One region of the Desulfuromonas acetoxidans DSM 684 genome, then DNA from elsewhere that is predicted to be linked to it. Evidence: riboswitches for the same ligand, from Rfam matches in the RefSeq annotation. Region 1 holds a riboswitch; each other region holds the start of a gene.

Region 1 (6,118 bases):
GGTCTTGCATCATTGGCCTATCTGGTGCGCTATAGCCGCTACCAGTTTATTTACTGGATTTTGTTGGCCGCATTGTGGCTGGGAATCACCCTCTGGTATTGGCTGGCCTATCTTTAACAGGCCCGGAAAAACGTCGCCGCTGTTGTCGGAAAAGCTTACACTCCCCACAGGCCGAATACAGGCATGTCTAAAAGACATAAGACTGATCAAGTCGCAAAAAATCCCATTCAGCACAAAGAATTATGTAAAGAAAATCGACACATCCTTCTTCTCCGATTCTCCGCCAGCGCGATAGCCCACATTTCCCTACCGAGCTCGTCTAACAATAAATCAGTAACCTGTTTGAATCATAGAGAAATCACTAAGAACAAAAGTCTTTTCCCCTCTCCCGCGTGCGCCCCAAAAGATTCAGGAACACATATTGCAAAATAAGCGGCATAGCTATTCATTACAGTTGAGCCCTTTATAAGACACTGACGTAAAAATAAGTCTCATCGACATCGTTAAAGGTCTGCAGAACGGCTCACCTCACTCTTTTAAGGGACGTTCAACAATGAAAAACCTCTGTATCTCGGCTTTGATTCTCCTTATGGCTGGCCTGACTGCTGCCCCCGCCTCGGCCACACCTCTGGGAAATGACATTACGATCTTCGACGGCAACGCAACCAGCGCAGCTTGGTATGGAACAGGTGAAGATCAGGAAGTTGAACCGGGGATGGTCAAGAATCAGGTCTGGGATCTGGAAGCTTTTTTCATTGATAGCGAAAACACCTTGTCTTTGTCCGGTGGATTTAATTTTTCGACAGGTGTCAACGGCTATACCTCCGGCGATATTTTCATCGCTGTTGTCGACTCTGAAAATGATCTCCCCGCTTACGGCGACATCCACCGTTCAGACACCGATGGCAACAACACCCATATCGGCAGCTACGGCTATAACTTTGTCCTTGATCTCGATATGGCAACGGGATCTTACACGGCTTATCAACTGGATGAGACAAGTGTGCTGCAAACCGCTTACTATCAGCAGAACGAAGGTTCCAGTCCATGGCAGTATAATGCTGAAGATAATGACGATGCCGCATTGCTTACCGGCTCTTTTGCTTTTCTCGACAGCAATCTTAATGACACGGTTACCGCCTTTGAAGGGGAAACCCATTATCTGCTCACCGGCTTTGATCTATCGTTCCTCGGTCATGGTTCGGAATTCTATTCCCACTTCACCATGGGCTGCGGTAATGACAACTTGATGGGACACGGCGTTGTTGTTCCCGAGCCCGGTACCTGGCTGCTTTTGGGCGCCGGACTGATCGGATTGGCTTTGGCTCGGCGACGCAACAGCTAATTACAGACAAAATACAACCTGTAAAAAAAAAGCGAACCGCATCTTTCAGTGCGGTTCGCTTTTTTTATCTTTAGCCGTCCCCGTTATCCTCAACAAAACCTAATCCGATTTCAACCTGTTTCCAACACGCTCCTGTTTATATGACGGATCACCCAAATCGCAGGATGGAGCGATATGATCGGAACAGACAATACTCTGGCGAGTCCTTTTCTTCTTTCGCGACAACCCGTTTCCAGTGTCCCGGCGCGGTTGAAAAAACCTTTGTTGATGATGGCGGAACACCTGCTGGGCCTACAGCGTTGCCAGCGACTTTACGACCGGGTCAGCGCCCAAGACACTGAGATCTCTTTCGCCGAACAGGCATTGAACACCCTTGACGTTCGTTATCAGTTGAGCGACCACGAACAGGCACGCATCCCAACCTCAGGGCCATGCATCCTGATTGCCAACCATCCGTTCGGCGGTATTGAGGGGCTGATCCTCATGGCCTTACTCGGCAAAGTGCGCCCGGATTTCAAGGTGATGGCCAACTTCATGCTCAGCGGCATTCCGCAATTGCGCGATCAGCTGATCAATGTCGATCCGTTTGGTGGCGCTGACGCGGCCCGCACCAACCTGACCCCATTACGTCAATCGTTGAACTGGTTGAAACAAGGCGGCATGCTGGTGATCTTTCCTGCCGGAGAAGTGTCCTCCCGTCAAGCGACGGGCGAGATAACTGATCCGGTCTGGAGTTCGACCCTGCCGCGCCTGGTCCGTCGCAGTAAGGCCCCGGTACTCCCCGTGTTCTTTCCCGGTGAAAACGGGGCGTTGTTTCAATGGGCGGGACGCCTTCATCCACGCCTGCGTACCCTGCTGTTGCCGCACATGTTGTTGAACAAAGCAGGACAAACCTTGCCACTGCGCATCGGCAATCTGCTGCCCAGCAAAAAACTGATCGGCTTTGCGACCAGTCAGGAGTTAAACAACTATCTGCGTCTGCGCACCTATGGCCTGAACCTGGCAACGAACACCCGCGCAAAAACCGTGGCCAAATCAGAAAACGACGAGCCGCAGCCCATTTCCGCGCCCCGGCCTGCTGAGACCCTGAAAAACGAAATTGCCGCCCTGCCCGAGGCGCAGCACCTGGTGCACAGTGGTGACTTTGCCGTCGTCGAATTCACTGCGGCACAAGCCCCTGGGCTCCTCAACGAAATCGGCCGATTGCGGGAAGTCACCTTCCGCGATGTGGGTGAAGGAACCGGCCACAGCATTGATCTTGATCGTTTTGACGAAACCTATACCCACCTGTGCTTGTGGAACCACAAACAAGGCGAGCTGGTCGGCGCCTACCGCATCGGACGGGTGGATGACCTGCTCGGCCACTACGGCGCCGAAGGCCTCTACACCTCAACGCTGTTCAATTTTCAACCGCAACTTTTGGAGCGGCTGCACAACGCCCTGGAGCTGGGACGCTCGTTTATCCGCCCGGAATACCAGCGCTCTTATGCACCATTGCTGCTACTGTGGAAAGGGATCGGTCATTATCTGGTCAACAATCCACATTACCGTTACCTGTTCGGCCCGGTGAGTATCTCCAACGACTACACCGCCAACTCGCGCCACCTGATGGTCGACACGTTGACACGCTACTTCATGGTTAAGGAATGGTCCGGGCTGGTATCGCCGCGCCTGCCGGTGCCGGTGACACCGCTGAAGATCCAAGGCCTATCCGCGCAGCAGAGCGACCCGTTGCTGCGCGATATGGACGAGATCTCCGCGCTGATTGCCGACCTGGAGAGCGACAGCCGCGGTATCCCGGTGCTGCTGCGCCACTACCTGAGCCTTGGCGGCAAGCTGCTGGCCTTTAATCTTGATCCGGATTTCGGTCATGTGATTGACGGCCTGCTGCTGGTCGATTTGCAACAGACCGAACGCAAACAGTTGCAACGCTACATGGGACGGCAAGGTTACGCGAACTACCTGGCGGTACAACAGCACCAGACGGCGGCCTGCGCCTGACTCTTTGAGAATTATTTTTTCCCCTAAAAACAAGAAAGCTGTTGCGAGCATCGCCGCAAATCAGCTATACCTATCTCCGCCATGGCCTTTTTGTATACACGACAGGACATAGCTCACAACAATTAAATACGTTCACCACGACAGTGTTCAGCCATAGGAGCCACCAAGCCTCCGCGGCTGCTGAAAAGGGAATCCCGTGAAAATCGGGAACGGACCCACCGCTGTAACCGGGGACAACAATCGCATAACGCCACTGAAGAATGACTTCGGGAAGGCGCGATTGGAGGATGATCCGGAAGTCAGAAGACCTGCTATCGTGGTTTAATGTCAACAGTACCGAAGGGGATGATTCGGTCGACATGCGCAAGGTCAAGGGTCACAATGGGAGCCCGTAACCGTCTGGTTACGGGCTCTTTTTTGTTTTCCACCTCGCCTGATGGTCTGAATCCTCCCCGTTTTTTATCCTATGTATTTTTTGTAATTACTCAGGGAGTGTTTCACCATGAAAAATCGCCACATTATTCGTTATGTCCTTTTTATATGTCTGCTGATTACGACACTGAGTCTCTCCAGCGCGTTTGCCGATGCAACAACGGACAGCATCCGGCTCGATGACATGGTGGTCACCGCCACCCGCTCGGAAAATTCCGCCTTTGCCACGCCGGTGACGATCAGTGTTGTCGATCAGCAAGAGATTCAGGAACAGAACGCCACCACCTTCACCGATCTGCTCGACGGCGTGGCCGGCGTCACCTTGAGCGGCGCCGGGCCGTGGGAAACCACGCCAACCATTCGCGGCATGGGCACCAACCGGGTGCTGGTGCTTTTCGACGGCGACCGCGAGACCAACCTGTGGGCGGGACGCGCGCCGCTGACACCGTTTATCGACAGCAGCGACATTGATCGGATCGAAGTGGTCAAGGGTCCCTCCTCCGTGCTCTATGGCAGCGACGCCCTCGGCGGCGTCATCAACGTCATCACCAAGGAGGTGGCTCTGGCCGATGGCGACACCTGGCAGGCGCAGCACCACATCGGCACACGCTATTCATCGGTGGATGACGGTGTGGTCGGCAATTACACGGTCAACGCCGGTGGTCACGGCCTCGGCATCCGCCTCAATGTGGCGGCCGAGGATCACGACGACTATGAAGTGGGCGATGGCGACGAGCTGCCTCACAGCCAGTTTGAGAATAAAAGCCTCGACTTGAAAACCCTCTACAACATCAACGACCACCACACGGTCAAGGCGGAGCTGCGCATTAACGACATCAACGACATGGGGGTGGCGCAAAAAGACCCGAGCGCGCCGGAATCCCACTTTACCCTGTACAATACCCGCAGCTATAAACTCGGTTATGTCGGCACCGACCTCGGTGCAGTACAGCGTCTGGAAACCCGTGTGTTTCATGTCGATCAGAAACGGCGCTTTGTCGGCGATTTTCCCAACACGGCCAAACAGGTCCACAACCTGAAGCAAAACACCATCGACACCACCGCCACCGGCGGCTCGCTGCAGGCCACCTTTGCGCCGGGACGGAATCAACAGTGGGTCACCGGCCTGGAGATTGTCCATGAAACCACGGATTCCAATGAATCGCAGCAGATCTTCAGCACCACCAACGAATCGCTGAAAAAGCTGCTCACTTTTCAGCCTTTGCCCGACGGCGAACGTGACCATCTGGGGCTGTTTGCCCAGGATGAAATCATGATCAGCGAAGATTGGAGCCTGACCCTCGGCGGTCGCTACGATTACTTTGCCGCCGATGCCGACGATGTCACCATGAGCCAGACCAGCTACGGCAGCAACGGTGCCGCCACAATCGCGTCGGTCAATAAATTTTCCCGCGAAACAGATCAAGCCGTCACATTCAGCCTCGGTTCACTCTACGCCCTGAGCAACACCCTGCACCTGACCGCTAATCTGGCCACAGCGTTTCGTGCTCCGGATCTGTTTGAGCGCTATTCCACCCGTGGCGGCGGCAGTCAGGTGATTATCGGCAACCCGGATCTGGATGCCGAATACACCTACAATGCCGATCTGGGTCTCAAATACCTGTCATCCCGCGCCAGTGGCTATGTCAGTGTGTTTTACAACCGCATTGATGACTACATTGATCTGGTCAAACAGGACAGTTCATTCCTCGGCTCTATTCCCACCTACGGTTACGTCAATGTCGAGGATGCGGAGCTGTACGGCATCGATGCCGAAGCCACCATCAGTCTGACATCACGGCTGGATGTGGAAACGGCCATCGCCTGGGTGGAAGGCAAAGATCGTGACACGAATGATCATCTCAGTGCCATTGCCCCGCTCAACGGCCGCATCGGTCTGCGCTACGCTGCGCCGTTGAGCAACGGCATGCGCTACACCCTGCGCGCCCAGGCCACCCTCTACGACCGTCAACGCAATGTGTCGGACAGCGAAAAAGAGACGCCGGGCTATACCACTGTTGATCTGCATGCCGGGCTCAACCTTGGGGCCTGGGCCATGTTTGACGCCATCGACCTGAACGTCAGCCTCAAAAACCTGCTTGACCGCGGCTACCGCAGCCATCTGCGTTCCAGCCAGGCGACCTGGATCTACGAACCGGGCCGCAATATTGTTGTGGGACTGCAGTGCACCTTTTAACGGATATAACGATGATGCCGTTACGAATCATTGCCAGATGTGTGGTGGTCGGACTGTTGATCATCCTGACCAATTCGTTTGCCGGCGCGGCCACTGATCATCGTGGCTCGCGCACGGTAACGGACCTGGCCGGACGCCACGTG
Region 2 (6,118 bases), on a different contig from region 1:
GAATTTTGTGATTGTGTCTATCAGGCACGCCTATGGATGTCAATAGTTTCTGTGCGGTAATATCAATAGCCCTGAATTGTTCGGCTTGCTGAGGAGAATATTTTTTATCCAAAAAACAAAAATGATCCACAACTGTGTATAATCTTTAATCGTTGGCAATTTACGTAACGATGTTTTTAGTGATCAATTTGAGGAAGTTTCCAGATGATAAACGCCTTTCATATCCTGTTTTGTCGCTGTCTCGCGGTCATTTTTCTCTGCATGCTGGCAAGCTGTGCCGCACCACCTCCGACCACAATGGCACCCAGGCCGGTGGTAACGCCCTGGACCACGGTTGACGTGTTCTATGGCACTAATCGAAAAGCTACCGGTGAGGTGGGTCCCAACCACGTTTTTGGCACCCAATTGGGTGATCTGCGTTATGGGGTGTGCCAAGTGACGATCCCGGCAACCCATGCGCCGGGCGAAATTGAGCGACCTGAATGGTATAAGTTTGAGTTTAGCGAAGATCCGGTCAAGCATGTGACGATTCGTACCTTGCGTCATTTGAGCCGTGATGAATTCGCCACAGTGTTTAGCGTGGCGCGCCAGGAGATGAACACGGAAGATATCCTGATTTTCATTCATGGTTTCAGCAATACGTTTGATGAGTCGGTACGACGAACCGGGCAACTTTGTTACGATCTTGGCTTCCCCGGCATTGCCATGACCTATAGCTGGCCCTCACAGGGGGCTTTTTCGGTGGCCAATTATTACCGCGATGAAGACTATGTCCGCCAATCGATTCCTTATCTGAAACAGTTTCTTCTTGATGTTGTTCGCAATGCGGACGGTGCTCGCATCAATATTATTGCCCACAGCATGGGCAATCGCCTGATGACCAGGACCATTGCCGAGATTGAAAAGGAAGCGCCTCAGGCGGTGTTTAATCAGATTATTCTGGCAGCGCCCGATGTCGATGCTAAGGTGTTCAAGGAGAATATCTTTCCGCGGATGGCGGGAAAAGCCCGGCACTTTACGTTGTATGCTTCTTCTGAAGACAAGGCCCTGATGGCGTCACGTGTGTTGCATGATCAGTCACGTCTCGGCGAATCTGGCGAATTCCTGACCATTGTGCCAGGGCTGGATACCATCGATTCAACCGGGGTCGACCCGAGTACACTGGGGCATTCCTACTACTCTTCAACGCGGACGCTGCTTAACGATATTCATGACCTGGTGATCGAAAGTGTTCCACCGGAGAAACGTTATCTGCGCCATGTTCCGGGACGGCCTGCTGCTTACTGGCAGATGGTGTTTGACAGCGATGAGTGATATCAGACTGTGTGCTGGTTTTGTTGAGCGTTGCCACCTGTGGCAACGCTTTTTTTTTGCCGATTTGCTTTCGCTTAAAATAATTTCACAAGACAAAAATATAAAGAACCAAATATTTAAATTGTTTGTTTTTTCTTGTTTTGCTGTAGGCATTCATGCCTGCAGCGATCGATGCAATACCTGGATGCAACAGAAATGATGAGCTTCCAGAACGCAGCAGGGTCGAGGGCAAGTTTCTTCGTAAGGCTGTAATATTCTGTTCGTATAAACCACTAAGCACAAGCTGGATATCCCGTATATGCAGGGTTCAAAGCCTGTTTGAGCATTCCTGATTGGCTGGTGTCTTTATCGACCTGTTTCACATCAGATATTGACATGTCTTGCGCGGCAATTATAAGATGTGGCTATTGTATTAATGAATTGTAAATTTTATCTAAAAAGGATTTGACGGTATTACCCGTTGAAGAGTTACGATGACTGAGAAGCAAATGAATATTGAACGTGGTCGTCAGGAAATTCAGCGAAGAAAGAAACTCCTTGTTGCCTCTATTTTTCTTCTGATTCCTTATTGTATTTTGATTGTCGTACCGGTTGGTCATTTTTTAAATGGTTGGCTGTCGTTTTTTTATGCGGGATTATTTCTGTTTTGTCTCTATCGGCTTAATAAGAACTTCAGGAAATTACCTTGTCCCAATTGCGGTAACGCTATTCTGACGCCGATGCTGAAACCGGCCGTGGGTGAGAGTCAGTGTGTTCATTGTGGTTTAGATCTCAAACCGGCAGCTCAGGCGAAGCGTGGATTGTCGTTTTCACCGATCATTTACAAGCCGGGGGATGGCAAATAATTTGACTTGAACCGCATCCTGCAGGACTGGATGTTGGGCTCCTTGTGATAATTTTCTTGAAAAACACCGGCGATTGTTTTCTACTCCCTGCAGTGTTTTATCTCAAAAAACGGCTTGTGACTTAAGGAAGACGGTGCAAATCCGTCGCGGACCCGCCACTGTGAGGAAAGCTTACCTTTCCAAGTCAGATACTTATGTCACCGGCTATAACTGGCTGCACCTCGCGGATACGGGTTCTCAGACAGGGAATAGCACCACATGTTGGGCTGATTATGCCGTTTTGTGATGAACGGCTGCGTCAGTCGTATGCGTGTGTTTGTGACACATCTTTCCTCGCATCTGACGCCACATCGACCGGAGTTGTTGCAGCTTTCTCAATTTTGTGGATCGGAGCATTGTGAGGGGCAGCATGAGCTATGACATAGGAACAAAAATAAGAGAACTTCGGAAAAACAGGGGCATTACGTTACAGTATGTTGCCAATCAGACCGGTTTTTCTGCCGCTTTGATTTCTCAGATAGAAAACAACAATATCACTCCTCCTATTGCCACTTTGGCGCGCCTGTCAGAGTTTTTTGATGTCAAAATAGGGTATTTCTTTGAAGATGAAGCCCTCGCTCGTTATGAGGTGGTAAGGGCCGATAAAGGCTATACCACCAACAATCCCCATTTTATTTACAAGTCTCTGGTCGGCGACAAATTAAACAAACACCTGAAGGCTTTTTCCATCACACTTTCTCCAGAAGATTACCATTACCGCTTGCCGGATAACGGACGGGATAAATTTCTGTTTGTCAAAACCGCCAGTGTGACGGTTGAAGTTGTTGGAGAGAGTATTGAGCTGACCGGCGGTGATTCGATCTATCTGGACGCGACAGCAACCTGTCAGGTGTGGACCGCTGAAAAGTCGGCGCAGTTTGTTGTGGTGCTCTGCCTGTAATTGTCCTTTTGTTTTTTTCGTCAGCTTGTCGATAGCCCTTTGATGTTCTATGCTTTTATAAGAATATCACTGTTAAAACGGTCGGTTTATTTGCAGACAGGTGGCTGACGATGATCAAAGTCTTGCAAGGGAAATGGTGGATACTTGTGGTGTGTTTATGGGCTGTCGTTAGCTTGTCCGGATGCACTAAATTATTGCCACGCTCCGAGGAAGTAACTTTATCCAAATGGGACAGTTTTCGTCAGATTAAAACCGCTTACGACCAGATCGAGCCGGGCCGCAATGTTGAGGATCTGACGAAATTGGGGTTTGATCTGGAAAAGACGGCAAATATGCAGCGTCTCAATTATACGGAGCTTGTTTTGCTCTTTCAGACATCGCCTCAGGCTGGTCTTGCTCCGCAGCTGCAAAGTTGTCTGGAACAGCCTGACGAGTGCCAGGCATATGTGTATGAGCTGAAACGCCTGCGCTCCAAACGGGTCGGTAATTTCTGGGCCGATTTTTTCAACTTTTACCGCAAATCCGATATCCGTGGCTGGCAGTTTAAAATGTTGCTGGTTCTCAGTCGCGACAAGGTCGTTTACAAGCTGTGGAGCGGAACTCCGGCCATCAAAAAGGTTCATGAAGAGCGCAATCCTCTTGGCCCGTTACAGAGTTCGGGTAGCCGCTTGTTGCGTGTTGCCTACGAGTGACCATGTGTCCAGCGTGGTCCACGCTTTTACGCTCCGTGATCAACATGTCTCTCTATCTGACATATTTCAGAATCACCCCTTTGAACGGTTCGTCCAGATAATCGATGTCCTCCGGTTTGTGCTGACTGTGCTCATAGCCCAGGCTGGCCATTTTTTTGCTGAAACGGGCGTGATGACCACGCCCTGGATCGACCAAAATAATGGTGCAGTGGGGGCTGGCGTGCTGGTTGATAAATTCGGATAACAGCTCGACATGCTCGTGCTCGTAGAGAATGTCGCTGCCGATAATCAAATCGAATAAGCCGAGATTGCTCTGATCATCATTCCAACCTGTACGAACAAACGGGATTGCTTTGTTTTCGTTGAGCCGGGTATTTTCTTCTAAGAACCCCGCGACTTCCGGGTGATAGTCGGTGGCGGTAATATCCGCATGACGGTGATTGAGAACCAGGCTCGATAGACCGATCCCGCAGCCCACTTCAAGAATACGCTGTTTTTTCAGCGGATAGGTAAACATGTAGTGGGCAAGGACATTGCCCGAAGGCCACACCTGACCGAAGATCGGCCAAACAGCGGAAGAGATACCCAGTTGTTCGGCTTTGCCCTGATCGTCATTGAATTGCTGGCGATCACGTAGGATGCGGACATGGATGTCCACATCACCAAACTCAATGGTTTGGTACTTGACCCGAAACATGGCCATGAAATACTCACAGTGTAATTTGTACGCAACGCATCAACGGGATGCGAATTCGCTACGTAAAAACAGCCCTGGCAAAGGGGCAGCCGGGCCTGGATGTGGAGCGCGTCGAATAGATGGTGACGCGATGGAGGTGCAGGATGGATGTGTATGGCAGGTTGAATCGACACTGTCACTAATCATATACTCATCTATTCCGACACTATAAGCTGTTTGATGGTGAAAAGATATCACCGAATTTATAGCAGGCTGTTTAAAAACGGCCTGTGGAACCCCAAGCCGGAGAGAGGGGAGTCTAAATTCATGAACACCATAGAACATGCGATTGAGATTGCCGCACGTGCCCATGCCGGGGCAACGGATAAAGGTGGCGCCCCTTACCTGTTTCACCCTTTACGGGTGATGTTTGCGGTCTCAGGTGAGGCAGCACAGATTGTGGCGGTTTTGCACGATGTGGTTGAAGACTCGTCCGTGACCCTTGAGGACTTGTGTAGAAAGGGGTTTTCACCCGAGGTTGTTACGGCTGTGGATGTATTGACTCGACGCTGTGGCGAAAGCCGTCTCCAGGCGGCTCGCCGAGCGACAAAGAACCCACTTGCCCGCCAGGTCAAGCTGGCGGATGTCATCGATAATATGGACATGAGTCGGATTGCCCAGCCTACAGCGCAGGATTTTTCACGACTTGAGGAATACGCACGAGTCAGAGAATTGCTTTGCTCTGATGATATTCTCTGACACAATGGCGCTTTAGCCGTTTATGACAGAACGAGCCACCAGCCTTACCCGCCCCAGAATGGTTTCAGCATGGCGCGCATCGAACACAATATTCTCAAGATCTACCTTATCAAAACCGCACGTTGGTTGATGCTGACGACGCCGTTTTTGCCGTTGTTTATGGCCGAGAACGGCATTGATAAGAGTGGTTACGGTTTACTGGCATCAATCCAGGCTCTGTCCATTGTCTTTTTCGAGGTGCCATCGGGCTATCTGGCCGACGCCATCGGTCGCAAGAAAACACTGGTGCTCGGTTCGATTCTTGGCGCATTGGGGTATGTGATCTATTCCGTGTCGTTTTCGTTCAGTGGGTTTTTAGTGGCTATGGTGGTGCTGGGGATTGGTCAGAGTCTTATTTCCGGATCGGATTCCGCCATGCTTTACGAAACCCTGGTGGATATGAACAGAACCGGCGAATATTCCCGCTATGAAGGACGGGTGATTGCCCTGGGCAGCCTGATGGAGACCATTGGCGCACCACTTGGCGGATTGCTGGCGGTGGCCAGTCTGCGCTATCCATTCGTTGCTCAGTCGGTGGTGGCGCTGATTGCGCTCCCCGCGGCATTGACCCTGGTGGTTCCGGAGCAGGAAGCGCGTATTCGCGGTACCTCGATAAATCTATTGCCCGCGTTGAAACGATCACTGTTGCTTGACCGGACCCTGTTGTTGTTGGTGATCTATGCCGCGCTGGTCGGGGGTGGCACCTACACCATGGCCAAGGCGATCCCGTACTGGTTCAACGATTCGTTTGCCTCCTCAGCCATGCAATTGGGGATTTTCTGGAGTGTGCTTAACCTGAGCGCGGCGTTTTTCTCCCATCATGCTTACAAGATCGAGCAGCGTCTAAATCCGC
Region 3 (6,118 bases), on a different contig from region 1:
GTTACGGTGCTCTGTGGGGTGGACTGGCACTGACCTCGATCACCTATTTCATCCTGGTGAAGGGCGCCAAAGGCGCTTCGTTCATGACGGCGGAAAACATCAGTTGGATCAAAGGCAACACCCTGCTCCTGATCGGCATTATCTTTGTTTCCTCCGCTGTGATTCTGCAAATTCTCCAACTGATGAAGGTCAACATTCTCAAACCGATTGTTCTCATCGGCACCTTTGCTCTGGCCATGGCCTTTGCCGCCAATGACCTGGTCAACTTCATCGGCGTTCCACTGGCCGGCCTGCATGCGTTTAAGTCGGCCATCGCCACGGCCGATCCGCTCACTGTCACCATGGGTGCCCTGGACAAAAAAGTGCACTCGGAAACGCTTTACCTGCTCATCGCCGGCATTATCATGGTTCTGACCATCTGGATATCACGCAAATCCCGCAGTGTCTCCGAGACCGAAATCAGCCTCAGCCAGCAGGATGAAGGGGCGGAACGTTTTGAATCCATTGGTCTGTCACGTGCCATTGTCCGCCTGGTTCTGCATATCTTTGATACCGCCAAACTGGTGGTTCCCAAACCGGTCCGTCATCTGGTCAGCCGCCGACTCGACCCCACTGCCGCACCGCTGCCCACGGAAGGAGGCACCACCGCATCCTTTGACCTGCTGCGCGCTTCGGTCAACCTGATGATGGCCAGTGCGGTGATCTCCTACGCCACGTCCAACAAGCTGCCACTGTCCACCACCTATGTGACCTTCATGGTCGCCATGGGCAGTTCGTTTGCAGACCAGGCCTGGGGCCGTGAAAGCGCCGTCTATCGCATCACCGGTGTTCTCACGGTTATCGGCGGCTGGTTTATGACGGCTGTGATCGCTTTTACCTGTGCCGCCACTTTTGCCACCGTTATCTTCTACGGTCAGGCACTCGGTGTCATTGTGCTGATTTTGCTCGCCGCCGGCCTGATCTACAATGCCCATTGCAAACATCGCGTTATGTCCGGCGAAGCGGAAAAAGAGAAAATTTTCAACCTCAAGTCCGTTGAAGAACCACTAACAGCCATTGAGACAACCTTTGAACACATGGGCCTGTTACTCGACGAGATCCGCACCTCACTGGACAGCACCCTTGAAGCTCTGTTTCGTGAGAACCCGGATCAGTTGCGCGTACAGCGCAAGCGGGTGAAAAAGATTCAGCGCTGGTCCAATGTCATCAGCGCCAATGTTTTCAAAGCCATGCGCGTGCTCAGCCAAACGGGACTGGCGGTTTCCAACAAGTACCCTCAGACCATCCGCCGCATGCAGAAACTCTCCGACGGCCAGCGTGATATTGTTCTGCGCTCTTATCGTCATGTCGGCAACCATCACAAAGGCTTGCTGCCGGTACAGATTGAGGAGCTGCAGCAAGTGCGCGAACTGCTCAACGAAATCCTCACGGAAGTGGAAGAAACATTCCACCGCCGTCGCACCGCCGACCTCGACAGTCTGCGCCGAAAAGATGAACAACTGCGCACCCTGGCCGCCATGCTTGACGAAAAGCAGGCACTGCGCATTCACGACAATTCGTCGAAAACGCGTTTGAGTATCCTTTACTATGCCATCGTCGGTAATGCGATGATGCTGTCGAAACAAAACCTTGAATTGCTGGAAATTTTCGAGCAATCGTTCGGTGAAATTGATTAACAGGGTGGTGAAAAATCCTTACTGAATCTAAAAAAACCCCACATCTTTCGATGCGGGGTTTTTTAGTGCAATCAGTCCGCCGTCCGGCAACTCTGCTGATCCTGTTCCACCCTCTGTCGCACCTGATGGGCTGCCGAGACCATATTGCGCAGCGCTGCGCGCACTTCCGGCCATTGGCGGGTTTTCAGGCCGCAGTCCGGGTTGATCCACAATTTCTCTTTCGGCACCACCTCCAGTGCCCGCCAGATCAGATCGATCAGTTCCGCCACTTCGGGTACACGCGGGCTGTGGATGTCATAGATGCCCGGCCCGATCTCGTTGGGATACTCAAGGCGACGGAAACCTTCAAGCAGGTCCATGTTGCTGCGGCTGGCCTCAATGCTGATCACATCAGCATCCATGGCGGCAATCCAGGGCAGAATGGTATTGAAATCGCTGTAGCACATGTGGCTGTGAATCTGTGTGGTGTCGGCTACACCCGCGCTGGTAAGGCGAAAGCAATCCACGGCCCAGCGCAGATAGGTTTCGGCTTCGTCCTTGCGCAGCGGCATCCCTTCACGCAGGGCGGCTTCATCGATCTGGATCAACTGAATCCCGGCCTGTTCCAGATCCTGCACCTCGTCGCGCACGGCCAAAGCCAGTTGTCGGCACACGACATCGCGCGGCAGATCGTCGCGAACAAAGCTCCAGCACAGCATGGTCACCGGGCCGGTGACCATCCCTTTGATGGGTTTGTCGGTCAGGCTTTGAGCGTAGCGAATCCATTCTACGGTGATGGGGCGCGGTCGCGACACATCGCCGTAAATGATCGGCGGCTTGACGCAGCGGCTGCCGTAACTCTGCACCCAACCGTGTTCGCTGAAGCAGAAGCCATCCATCTGCTGGCCAAAATACTCAACCATGTCGTTGCGCTCCGGCTCACCATGCACCAGCACGTCCAGGCCCAGTACGTCCTGTTCACTGACGGCATTGTGAATCTCCGACTGCATGAACGTGCGATAAACCTGTTCGCTGACCTCGCCGCTCTGATAGCGACGACGCATGAGGCGGATGGCGCGGGTTTGTGGAAACGATCCGATTGTTGTGGTCGGCAGCAACGGCAGGTGCAGCCACTGGGCCTGTTGCGGACGGCGCAACGCGTAGGCTGTGCGTGTGTGCATCGCATCGCAGACCTGGGCGGCTCGCTGACGGACCAGAGGCCGCTCCACCCGCGAATCACTGCGGCGACAGTTCTGAATGCGGTCACTGCCACGCAGCAGTGCTTCGTGGTCGCCGTCATCGAGCAAGTGGGCCAGCAAGGCGACTTCGCGGCACTTCTGCACGGCAAAGGCCAGCCAGCTTTTGATGGCCGGATCGAGCTGCTGCTCCTGAAACAGGTCCACCGGCACGTGGAGCAGGGAGCTGGTGGAGCCAATCATCAGCCGCTCGTCACCAATCATGTTGCGCAACCTGTCGAGCCGCTCCCGGCTGCAACGCAGATCGTTCTTCCACACATTGCGTCCCTCGACGATCCCGGCGGAGACCATCATGCTTGTTGGCAACTGTTGAATGATTTCAGTCAAGTGCGACTCGTTGCGCAACACATCAAGATGGATGGCATCGCAGCCGCTGGCCGCGATTAACGGCACGGCCTCATCCAGGCGACCAAAGTAGGTGGCCAACAGCACTTGGCACGATCCGGCCGCCTTCTTGAGCTGTTGCCAGGTCGTTGTGGCCTGTGCTTTGCCTTCCAGAGACAGGTCAGTACACAGTACCGGCTCATCGATCTGAATCCAGTCGCACAGCGGTGCCAGCCGTTGAATCATCTGGCAATACACATCAAGAATTTGCGGCAGGAACTCCCAGCGATTAACGCCGTCTTCCTGTTTGCTCAAAGAGAGAAAGGTGATCGGTCCGATCAGAACCGGTTTGGGCCGCAACCCCAGAGCCAAGGCCTGGTGGGTTTCGTCGAGCAGTTTGCGCGATGCCAGTTGGATGTTGGTCTGGGCGGAAAATTCCGGGACCAGGTAGTGGTAATTGGTATCAAACCACTTGGTCATTTCCATGGCCGGGATATTGCGTTGCGCATCGCCACGCGCCATGTGGAAATAGGTGGTCAGGTCGACATCACCGTTCACCGTACCGAAACGGGGCGGCACCATGCCGAGCATGCAGGCGGTATCAAGCATCTGGTCATAAAGGGAAAAGTCACCAACCGTGACCAGAGATAAACCGTTGTCGTACTGATAGCGCCAGTTCTGCTCACGCAGAGTTTCGGCGCAATGCAATAATGCTTCGGCGCTGCTTTCGCCACGCCAGTAGGCCTCCAGGGCCCTTTTCAATTCTCGCCCACGACCAATCCGTGGGAAACCTAAAACATGTGCTTCCATTGACGTTCTCCTGTCTGAAACGCGAGACAAATGATTGTGTGTGAACAGGACGTCTTCTGGCTTCCGGCTCCCGTGATCCTGCGCCCTTCCGGTTGATATCAACCGTGGTGGCAGGGGGATTATCTATGCCGGTTACAGCGGCGCGCCCGCGACGGATTTTCACCGTCTTCCGTTTCCTGTTCGCCTTGGCGGATGCTTGATCCGCCTCCTCATGTGTTTTGTTTGCACACCTCCTTACCTTGATTTTCGCAAGCGATCCATTACGAAGCCAGGTTAACTGCGCATGGTTTGCAGCACCAGGGTTTCTCCCCACGACTCCACCAATGCTTGCATCTGTTCTAACCGACCCTCTTCACGCAACCACGGATCAACTGTGGTACGAAACTGATGGGCCACACCACTGGCGCGCAACAGCTCCGCGCTTTGCCGTGCCTGTTCTCCACTGGCGGGACATTTGGTGATCGTTTCGTAGTCGTCAAACGGGGCTTTCAAGTCCATGCCCACCCAGTCGCACAGCGGCAACAGAGCCCGCAGGCGGTCGGAATACGCACCATTGGTATGCAGGGCCACTTTCATGCCCAGCTCTTTGACGGTGTGCATGGCATCAATCAACGCTGTTTGCGCGGTGGGTTCACCGCCGCTGAACACGATGCCGTCGAGCAATCCGCGACGTTGTTGGATGAACGCCACCACCTGTTGCCAATCGAGCTGTTGTTGGCCCTGCTCCGGGATCAGTGCGGCATTGTGGCAGTAGTGGCAATGCCAGGGACAGCCCTGGCAATAGACCACTGCTGCCAGTTCACCGGGAAAATCGATGGTGGTGCAGCGGGTCAGGCCGCCCACCTGTAAAGCGGAACTCAACGGGTGCGTTCCTCGTTGAAGAAGCAGCGTTGCTGGTGTTCGGACTTTTTGCCAGAGTTGAAGGAACTTACCGGGCGGTGGTAGCCCATGACGCGGGTCCAAACTTCGCAGGGTTGGCGTTGGCTGTCATCGATCTGATTTTGGTTTTCTTTCATGGTTTGGCTCCTTTGTTGTTTGTTGTGTTCTTTTGTTTAAGTTCACAGTCTCAAGGCCAAGATCTAAGTCAAGGTCAGGGTCGCCGGGATTCGCCCCGGCAGGCGACATCCTTTTGACTTGCCGCTCAAAAGGATGCAAAAACCGGCTGAACTTCTCCTGAACCTGGATTCACCGACACTGAGTCGATTTCCGTGATGCTTTGCTTATCCGGCTCGCCGCCCTTTAGGTCGACGAATCGTGCGACTCATCATCCTTGGCGTAAAACCGTGATAACGCTCTTTCGTCTTTCTTTATCTCTGGTGTGGCACCGATCTAACGGGCGGGACGGTGCCCGCCCTACGCCTGTGGGTTATTTTGCACCCCAGCCCTCCAGCTTAGCACCGAGGGAACCCGTAGGGCGCATTGGGGTTGTTATTGATCAGGTGAACGAGAGGTGTTGCTTGAAATTTTTTGCGTCAGCAAGGCAGAGGGAGGAGCCATAGTGATTCTATGGCGACGACCGATAACGCTGCTGACGTGAAAAAGATCTGCAACAACTTCGTGAAGTCTGATTGATGACAGCCCCTTGGGAGTCGATTTTGCGCCACTTTTGTCGACGCAAAATGTGGCCCGACGTGTGGGCGCGGAAGCCCACGTCACGTGCGTACCAACATCGCGAACGGATGTCGTTGCATTGACGCCCTTCCCTCAACAGACAATTTAACTGTTCGCTTGCGCTAACTCCTCATCACACAGCGGACAAAACGGATGCTCTCCAGCCAGATAGCCGTGTTTCGGGCAGATGGAGAATGTCGGCGTAATGGTCAAATAGGGGATGCGGTAATTTTCCAGCACCCGTCTGACCAGCTTTCGGCAGGCTTCGGGGCTACCGATAGGCTCGCCCATGTACATGTGAAACACGGTGCCGCCGGTGTATTTGCGTTGCAGGGTTTCCTGCAGCTCCAGCGCTTCGAACGGATCATCGCTGAAGCCGACCGGCAGTTGCGATGAGTTGGTGTAAAACGGCGCATCGGTTGTTCCGGCCTGGATCATATCCGGGAAACGCTTTTTATCCTC
Region 4 (6,118 bases), on a different contig from region 1:
CAAAATCACTGACTACTACTCTTCGGGGCAGCAGGGCCCAGCTCCTCTTGCTGATGCATTGCTGATTAAAACACTGGTGCCGAGAAGCGCTCTTCCCGTGCCTTTGTTCGGTGTTGCTGACTGGATCATTGTCGCGTTTCTCAGCGCTGCACTGGTCCGTTTGAAGTTGTGTCCCGGTCCTGAGTTGGCGCAATTTTCAATTGGAGCGTGGCTTCCATTCAAGTACGTGCATGTTGCTCCGCTGTCGCTGTGGCTTGCTCTGACCTGTGCTCATCTCAGTGGTCGATTTATCCCGGCACTTGTGCCCATTTGTGCCTTCGTTCTGATCTGGGTGTTGGTCCGTTATCCCCAATCCCGCCGTCTAAGCCGTCGTGAACTGTTGTTGACCGGCTTGTTTCCGCTGTTGATGACCCTTGGTGTGACGCTGTTGTAAGCGCCTGATAATAGATTTTTTATCTGAGGTAAGTCTGATGAGTAGATCGTATTTGTACAAAGGTAATTTTTGCTCATCGCATCAGGAAGATCGTGTTATATAGGGGGCGTTCGGCTTTTTAAACCCGTTTGGGAAAGAAAAAGCTGTTTACACGATAAATTAACAAACAGAAACCTAAATACAAGATTGACGATAATCAGCAGGAGATTTACATGCCACAACAACGTGTCTACGTCATTGGCCATATGAACCCGGATACGGATTCGGTGTGCAGTGCCATTGCCTATGCCCGTCTTCGCGCCGCTCAGGGACTGGATGGTGTTCAACCGGCACGCGCCGGCAATATCAATCGCCAGACCGAATTTATTTTAGAAGAATTGGCTGTGCCACAACCGGAACTGTTGCTTGATGTCTCTCCACGTATTCGCGATATCATTGGCGAACAACAGCCGGTGACGATTCCGACAACAGCGCCCTTGTCACGCGCTCTGGAACTGTTTCATCTGCATAATGTCCGCATTTTGCCGGTGGTTGATGACAAGCGTTGCCCGCAGGGGATTCTCTATCTCAAGAAGGTTTCTGAGCGCTTTTTAGTACCGAGTCAGGAAAAAGAGTTGCGCCGAGTGTCTGCCTCGCCCCGATCAATTTGTCAGTGTCTCAAAGCCACAGCTCTCAATGAGGTGGACTTTGATGAACTCGAAGAGTTGAACCTCTATGTGGCGGCAATGGCCGAGCCGACCTTTGCCGAAAAGATGGCCGATCAGGATATGCGCAAAATGATTCTGATTGCCGGAGACCGTATTGATATCCTGCGTCTGGCCGTCGAACGTGCGGTGCGGGTGTTGGTAGTTGTCGCTGATCTGGATATCCCGCCGGATATTCTTGAGTTGGGGCGCAAGAACAATGTAACGATCCTGTCTACCTCCTTTGACAGTGCTACCAGTACCTGGCTGACGCGGCTGGCGACGCCGGTTGGACATCTTGCCGAGACAGATTACATCACGTTGCGTCGTCAGGACCGCGTCGATGAACTGCGTGTCAGTCTGACGCATAGCGTGGTCCCCGGTGTTGTTATCGTCAATGACACCGGCCAGGTCGAAGCGGTGGCCACCAAAAGTCATCTGCTGCGCCCTTCGGATGTCAAACTGATTCTTGTCGATCACAATGAACTGTCGCAGGCCGTGGCTGGAGCGGACAAGGTCGAGATCCTTGAAGTGGTGGACCATCACCGGTTGGGCAGTTTTCAGACCGATAAGCCGATCCGTTTTATCAATCAGCCTGTCGGCAGCACCTGTACCCTGGTGGCAACGTTGTATCAGAACGCGGGAATTACCCCTGACCCGGCAACGGCAGGGCTGATGCTGTCCGGTTTGCTCTCCGATACCGTGGTGATGAAGTCGCCGACGACAACTGAGGTGGATCGTGACATTGCCGAATGGCTCGGTCAGCTCTCTGGCCTTGATCCACAAGAGTATGGCCGACGCATTTTTGCCTCAAGTAGTGCCATGAGCGCTTATGATTCGCTGGAGAAGGTGATTACCACGGACTTCAAAGTATTCAGCGCGTCCAGCTGCCAGTTTGGTATTGGTCAGGTGGAAGTGGTTAGCTTCCATGAGTTTCATGGCTTGAAGGAAGAATTGAGCGCTGAGCTGGAAAAACTTCGTGAAAAACGTGATCTGGGGATGGCTGGTTTGCTGGTGACCGATATCGTTGCCGGAAACAGTGAATTGCTGGTCGCAGGAGACCGACAACTGGCGTTTATGATCGGCTACCCACAACTCGGAGATAATCTGTTCGAATTGCGTGGTGTCTTGTCACGTAAGAAGCAACTCATTCCCCACTTGTTACGTGTGTTAGGTGCTGCTTAACTGTTTGGGGCAGGCAGAGACTCGTGAAGGTGTTTGTGTGCGTCAAAAAAAAACCCGTGAAGGAGGGGCATCACGGGGTAAAAGCTTTGGTGAACCCAAAGCAACATCTTATTAGGCTAGCGAATATCTAAGGAGAAGACAACTTAAAATTTAACCACATTTTCTAATGAATTTATGGGTGGTTGTTCATCTTAGACTGTCAATATTTTTGGTTGTTCAGAACCTTTTGTGATTGGCGTTACTTTGGCCTTGACAGGGGGTGGCGGTGTTCTTAAGGTGTCTGCGCTGAAAGTTTCAGGTGCTTGTTGCAAGCACAATAGGGAATTCCGTGAAATTCGGGAGTGGGCCCGCCGCTGTAACCAGGGACGATCAACACATTTGGCCACTGACTTAGAGTCGGGAAGGCGTGTTGAGACGGAAGATCTGGAAGCCAGAAGACCTGCCTGAAACGCAATGGTTGCAACTTTCGTGGCGAAAGTTGAAGCAATAAAGTATCACGGGAGATATGGGATAACCCCGGATCGATGTTTTGTATCGGTTCGGGGTTTTTTGCGCTCCGGACACAAACCTGTAGGAGGCTTGTATGAAGAAGAGGCTTGTGCTGGGCGTAATGCTCGCTCTGTGGGCACAACTGGGCTGGGCGGAGCCGACGACGCAGTCGTTGAATGATGTTGTTGTCACTGCAACCCGCACCACCGGCAATTTGCAGATGGTGGGCGGCACTTCGGTTGAAGTGATTACTGCTAAGGATATTGAAGCGCGTCATCTGACAACGGTCACCGAAGTTTTGCAGACCGTTCCCGGTTTGCAATTATCCAACAACGGCGGCATGGGTGCGCCGAGCAAGGTGTTTATCCGTGGGGCTGATTCCAAAAACACCCTGCTGTTGATTGATGGCATTGCCGCTAATGACCCGACAGATGTGAACCGCGGCGCTGATTTTTCCAATATCCTGTTAGATAATGTCGAGCGCATTGAGATTGTTAAAGGGCCGATGAGTGTTCTTTACGGCAGTAATGCCACGGCAGGCGTGATTAACATCATCACCCGATCCGGTTCACAAGGTGTCCACGGTTATGCCGGTGTCGAGGCGGGAACGTACAACACCAAAAAGTTTTCCGGTGGTCTGAATGGCTCACTCGGCAACAGTGATTTCTCTTTGGCGGTTTCACGTTTGACCAGCCAAGGTTATTCCATAGCCAACGCCGACAATAACGACATCCCCCATGCCGGAAACACCTCGGAAGACGATGAATGGGAGAATACGACCTTCAGTGGCAAGTTTGATGCACCGTTGTGTGCTGCAGCCACTCTTACCGGTGTGATTCGCTATGCCGATGCTGAAATGGATCTGGATGACTGGGGTAGCGGCTATGCTGGTGACCGCTTTGATTATGACCCTATGCTTTGGTCGTATGTCGCCGCTCCTGATGGAAAAAAAGAGAATTCTCTGGAAACCCGACGTCTGTTTACCCGCCTCAACCTTCATGCCCTGTTGTTTGATGGTCAGGTGATCTCGGATGTCGATTACAAGTTCAGTCGTCAGGAGCGTGATGCCTATGATAATGACGATAACGATTCCTACGACTATCTCGGCAAGACCGATGAGTGGAGTTGGCAGGCAACCTGGCAGGTGGTTCCGTCCAATCGCCTTACGGCCGGCATCGGCTATTTAAGCGAAAGCTCTGAAAGTTCTTCTGCTGACGAAGAAGATGCCGAAACCCTCAGTGTCTGGCTTCAGGATCAATTTACCATGGGTGGTCTCGATCTCATTGCCGGGCTTCGTTATGATGACCACGATCGCTTTGGCGGCAAAAGCACCTGGCGTATTGCTCCTGCCTATCAGATTGAAGCAACCGGTACCACGGTGCGCGGCAGCTATGCCACCGGTTTCAGAACGCCTTCTTTGTATGAACTCTACTCTGCCTATGGTGATGAAGATCTTGATCCGGAAAAAAGCCGTTCTTGGGAACTTGGCGTGGATCAAAACCTGTTCGGAGATCAGGTTGTCGCCAGTGTGACTTGGTTTCGCACGATCTTTGAAGACCGAATTGATTGGGATTCTTCGCGTGTTATTCCTGGAATGGCTTGGCCTGGCGGATATGCTCAGCTAGATGGTGAAAGTGAAACCGAAGGTGTGGAAGTTGCTTTCCATTTGTTTGCTGACAAACCGTTGAGTTGTCGTCTCGATTACACGTACAACGATACCGAAGATCCGGATGGCGCCCGCATGTCACGTCGTCCCCTGCATAAGGTTCATGCCGGGATACGGTATGCAATTGGAGATTTCAGTTGCAACGTGGATGGTTATTGGGTTGATGAGCGTGAAGCGATTAGCAGTGCTCTTGATGAAAATGGCAACGCGGTTGAAACACTTGATGCGTATGTATTGGTCAATCTCGCCGCAGATTACGATGTCAATGACAACCTGACCTTGTATGCGCGAATCGATAATTTGTTTGATGAACACTACGAAGAAGCCTGGAGTTACGCGACTGCAGGTCAATCCTTTTATCTTGGAGGCAAGGTTCGATTTTAAGAATTTTGCAGCGCAATAGAAATAAAAAAAGCCGCTTCGTGACGAGGCGGCTTTTTTTTATGCGAATTTTTGCGTCTTTTTATTCTGGATGGTTCACCAGAACCTCAAATTCACCACTTTTCGGATTATAGCTGAGCAGCGCACCGGTCTGGATATCGACATACCATGCCTGCAACGAAAGGGTTCCTGCTTCAACGCGTTTGAGAATTTGCGGGAAGGTCAGAAGGTTTTCCAGCGACAACAGGATCGAAGCCTGTTCACAGGCACGTGTCTGAATCTCTTTGGGTTTGTCTCCCAGTTCTTTGAGAACTGTCTCTTTTGCCGGTTGGGCAAGGCTGACCCATTTGTCGATAAATTCGTTGTTGCCATCTTCGCAGCCGCCGGTTTTCTCCATCAGACTCTGGATGCCGCCGCATTGAGAATGCCCCATGACCAGAATGTATTCGACATTGAGAAAGCACACCGCATATTCAACGGCCGCCGAGACACCATGGTAGTGAGCATCAGGTTGGTAAGGCGGCACCAGGTTGGCAACATTGCGGATCACAAACAGATCACCGGGGTCGCAATCGGTCAGCAGGGAAGGGTCGACTCGCGAGTCACAACAGGCAATGGCGAGAATTTTCGGATGCTGGGCTTTTTTAAGCTGATCAAATAATCGGGTATCTTCACTGAAGAAATTTTCCTGGAAGCGGCGAAATCCGCTGACCAGAGACGTCAGATCCTTCATATCTACCTTTCCAAGGGATTTCTGCTTGTTGATGAAATTATTGACTAAATCGGAAAATAGCTGCTCAACAATGCCCTGAAAAAAGCAAATTTGCAAGCAGTTTTTGTGTCTGTGAATTGTCTAATTGTTTGGAATATCGTCGTTTATTGACGATTTGACCTGTTTTAAATGAAGACGCAACATGCTAATGTAACAAAGTGTTTCACATTTGAACCCGTGGTTCTCGGTGAAACCGACTCCTTAGGGATGATTTTTCTATTGTTCACTATGACATGCTCAATTGTGCGCCTGCCACCGCACTGCTGTCATCGTGTTTTAGCCGGGTCAAACTTCACGAACAAGTTGTTTTTTTTCTGCAGCTTGGGGAAGACGTTTTTATGGGAGAGGGGAAGTTCGCTGTGCGCCATTCTGTATTTTGGGGGCTGTGTGTCCTGTTCTTGCTGGTGTCGGTAACCGCTGCCGGAGCGCAAACCGAATCTGACCCGGAAACCTTACCGGATATCACCGTTATTGATACCTCTGCTGTGACCACTCCGGGCCAGTCCGTT

What was found. Region 1 has a riboswitch for cobalamin ahead of DACE_RS08100 (TonB-dependent receptor plug domain-containing protein). Riboswitches for the same ligand answer to the same signal wherever they lie in the genome.
Region 2: it holds a riboswitch for cobalamin, as region 1 does, so the genes downstream of both, DACE_RS17185 (helix-turn-helix domain-containing protein) here and DACE_RS08100 (TonB-dependent receptor plug domain-containing protein) in region 1, are expected to answer to the same signal.
Region 3: it holds a riboswitch for cobalamin, as region 1 does, so the genes downstream of both, metE (5-methyltetrahydropteroyltriglutamate--homocysteine S-methyltransferase) here and DACE_RS08100 (TonB-dependent receptor plug domain-containing protein) in region 1, are expected to answer to the same signal.
Region 4: it holds a riboswitch for cobalamin, as region 1 does, so the genes downstream of both, DACE_RS15130 (TonB-dependent receptor plug domain-containing protein) here and DACE_RS08100 (TonB-dependent receptor plug domain-containing protein) in region 1, are expected to answer to the same signal.

The regions. Positions count from the first base shown of each region.
Region 1 is NZ_AAEW02000008.1:57,504-63,621, reverse strand. It holds gene DACE_RS08115 (hypothetical protein) at 1-117, shown strand, start outside; gene DACE_RS08110 (PEP-CTERM sorting domain-containing protein) at 554-1,345, shown strand; gene DACE_RS08105 (lysophospholipid acyltransferase family protein) at 1,520-3,346, shown strand; cobalamin riboswitch at 3,471-3,676, shown strand; gene DACE_RS08100 (TonB-dependent receptor plug domain-containing protein) at 3,849-5,975, shown strand; gene DACE_RS08095 (ABC transporter substrate-binding protein) at 5,987-6,118, shown strand, end outside.
Region 2 is NZ_AAEW02000007.1:141,319-147,436, reverse strand. It holds gene DACE_RS07445 (alpha/beta hydrolase) at 205-1,314, shown strand; gene DACE_RS07435 (hypothetical protein) at 1,788-2,159, shown strand; adenosylcobalamin (AdoCbl) riboswitch at 2,258-2,405, shown strand; gene DACE_RS17185 (helix-turn-helix domain-containing protein) at 2,569-3,099, shown strand; gene DACE_RS07425 (hypothetical protein) at 3,210-3,791, shown strand; gene DACE_RS07420 (class I SAM-dependent methyltransferase) at 3,844-4,494, opposite strand; gene DACE_RS07415 (HD domain-containing protein) at 4,795-5,226, shown strand; gene DACE_RS07410 (MFS transporter) at 5,296-6,118, shown strand, end outside.
Region 3 is NZ_AAEW02000019.1:43,621-49,738, reverse strand. It holds gene DACE_RS13935 (inorganic phosphate transporter) at 1-1,676, shown strand, start outside; gene metE (5-methyltetrahydropteroyltriglutamate--homocysteine S-methyltransferase) at 1,748-4,045, opposite strand; cobalamin riboswitch at 4,075-4,261, opposite strand; gene DACE_RS13925 (anaerobic ribonucleoside-triphosphate reductase activating protein) at 4,319-4,906, opposite strand; gene nrdD (anaerobic ribonucleoside-triphosphate reductase) at 4,903-5,061, opposite strand; gene DACE_RS13915 (ribonucleoside triphosphate reductase) at 5,762-6,118, opposite strand, start outside.
Region 4 is NZ_AAEW02000025.1:13,538-19,655, reverse strand. It holds gene DACE_RS15140 (hypothetical protein) at 1-433, shown strand, start outside; gene DACE_RS15135 (putative manganese-dependent inorganic diphosphatase) at 646-2,301, shown strand; cobalamin riboswitch at 2,581-2,762, shown strand; gene DACE_RS15130 (TonB-dependent receptor plug domain-containing protein) at 2,885-4,840, shown strand; gene DACE_RS15125 (carbonic anhydrase) at 4,920-5,570, opposite strand; gene DACE_RS15120 (TonB-dependent receptor plug domain-containing protein) at 5,969-6,118, shown strand, end outside.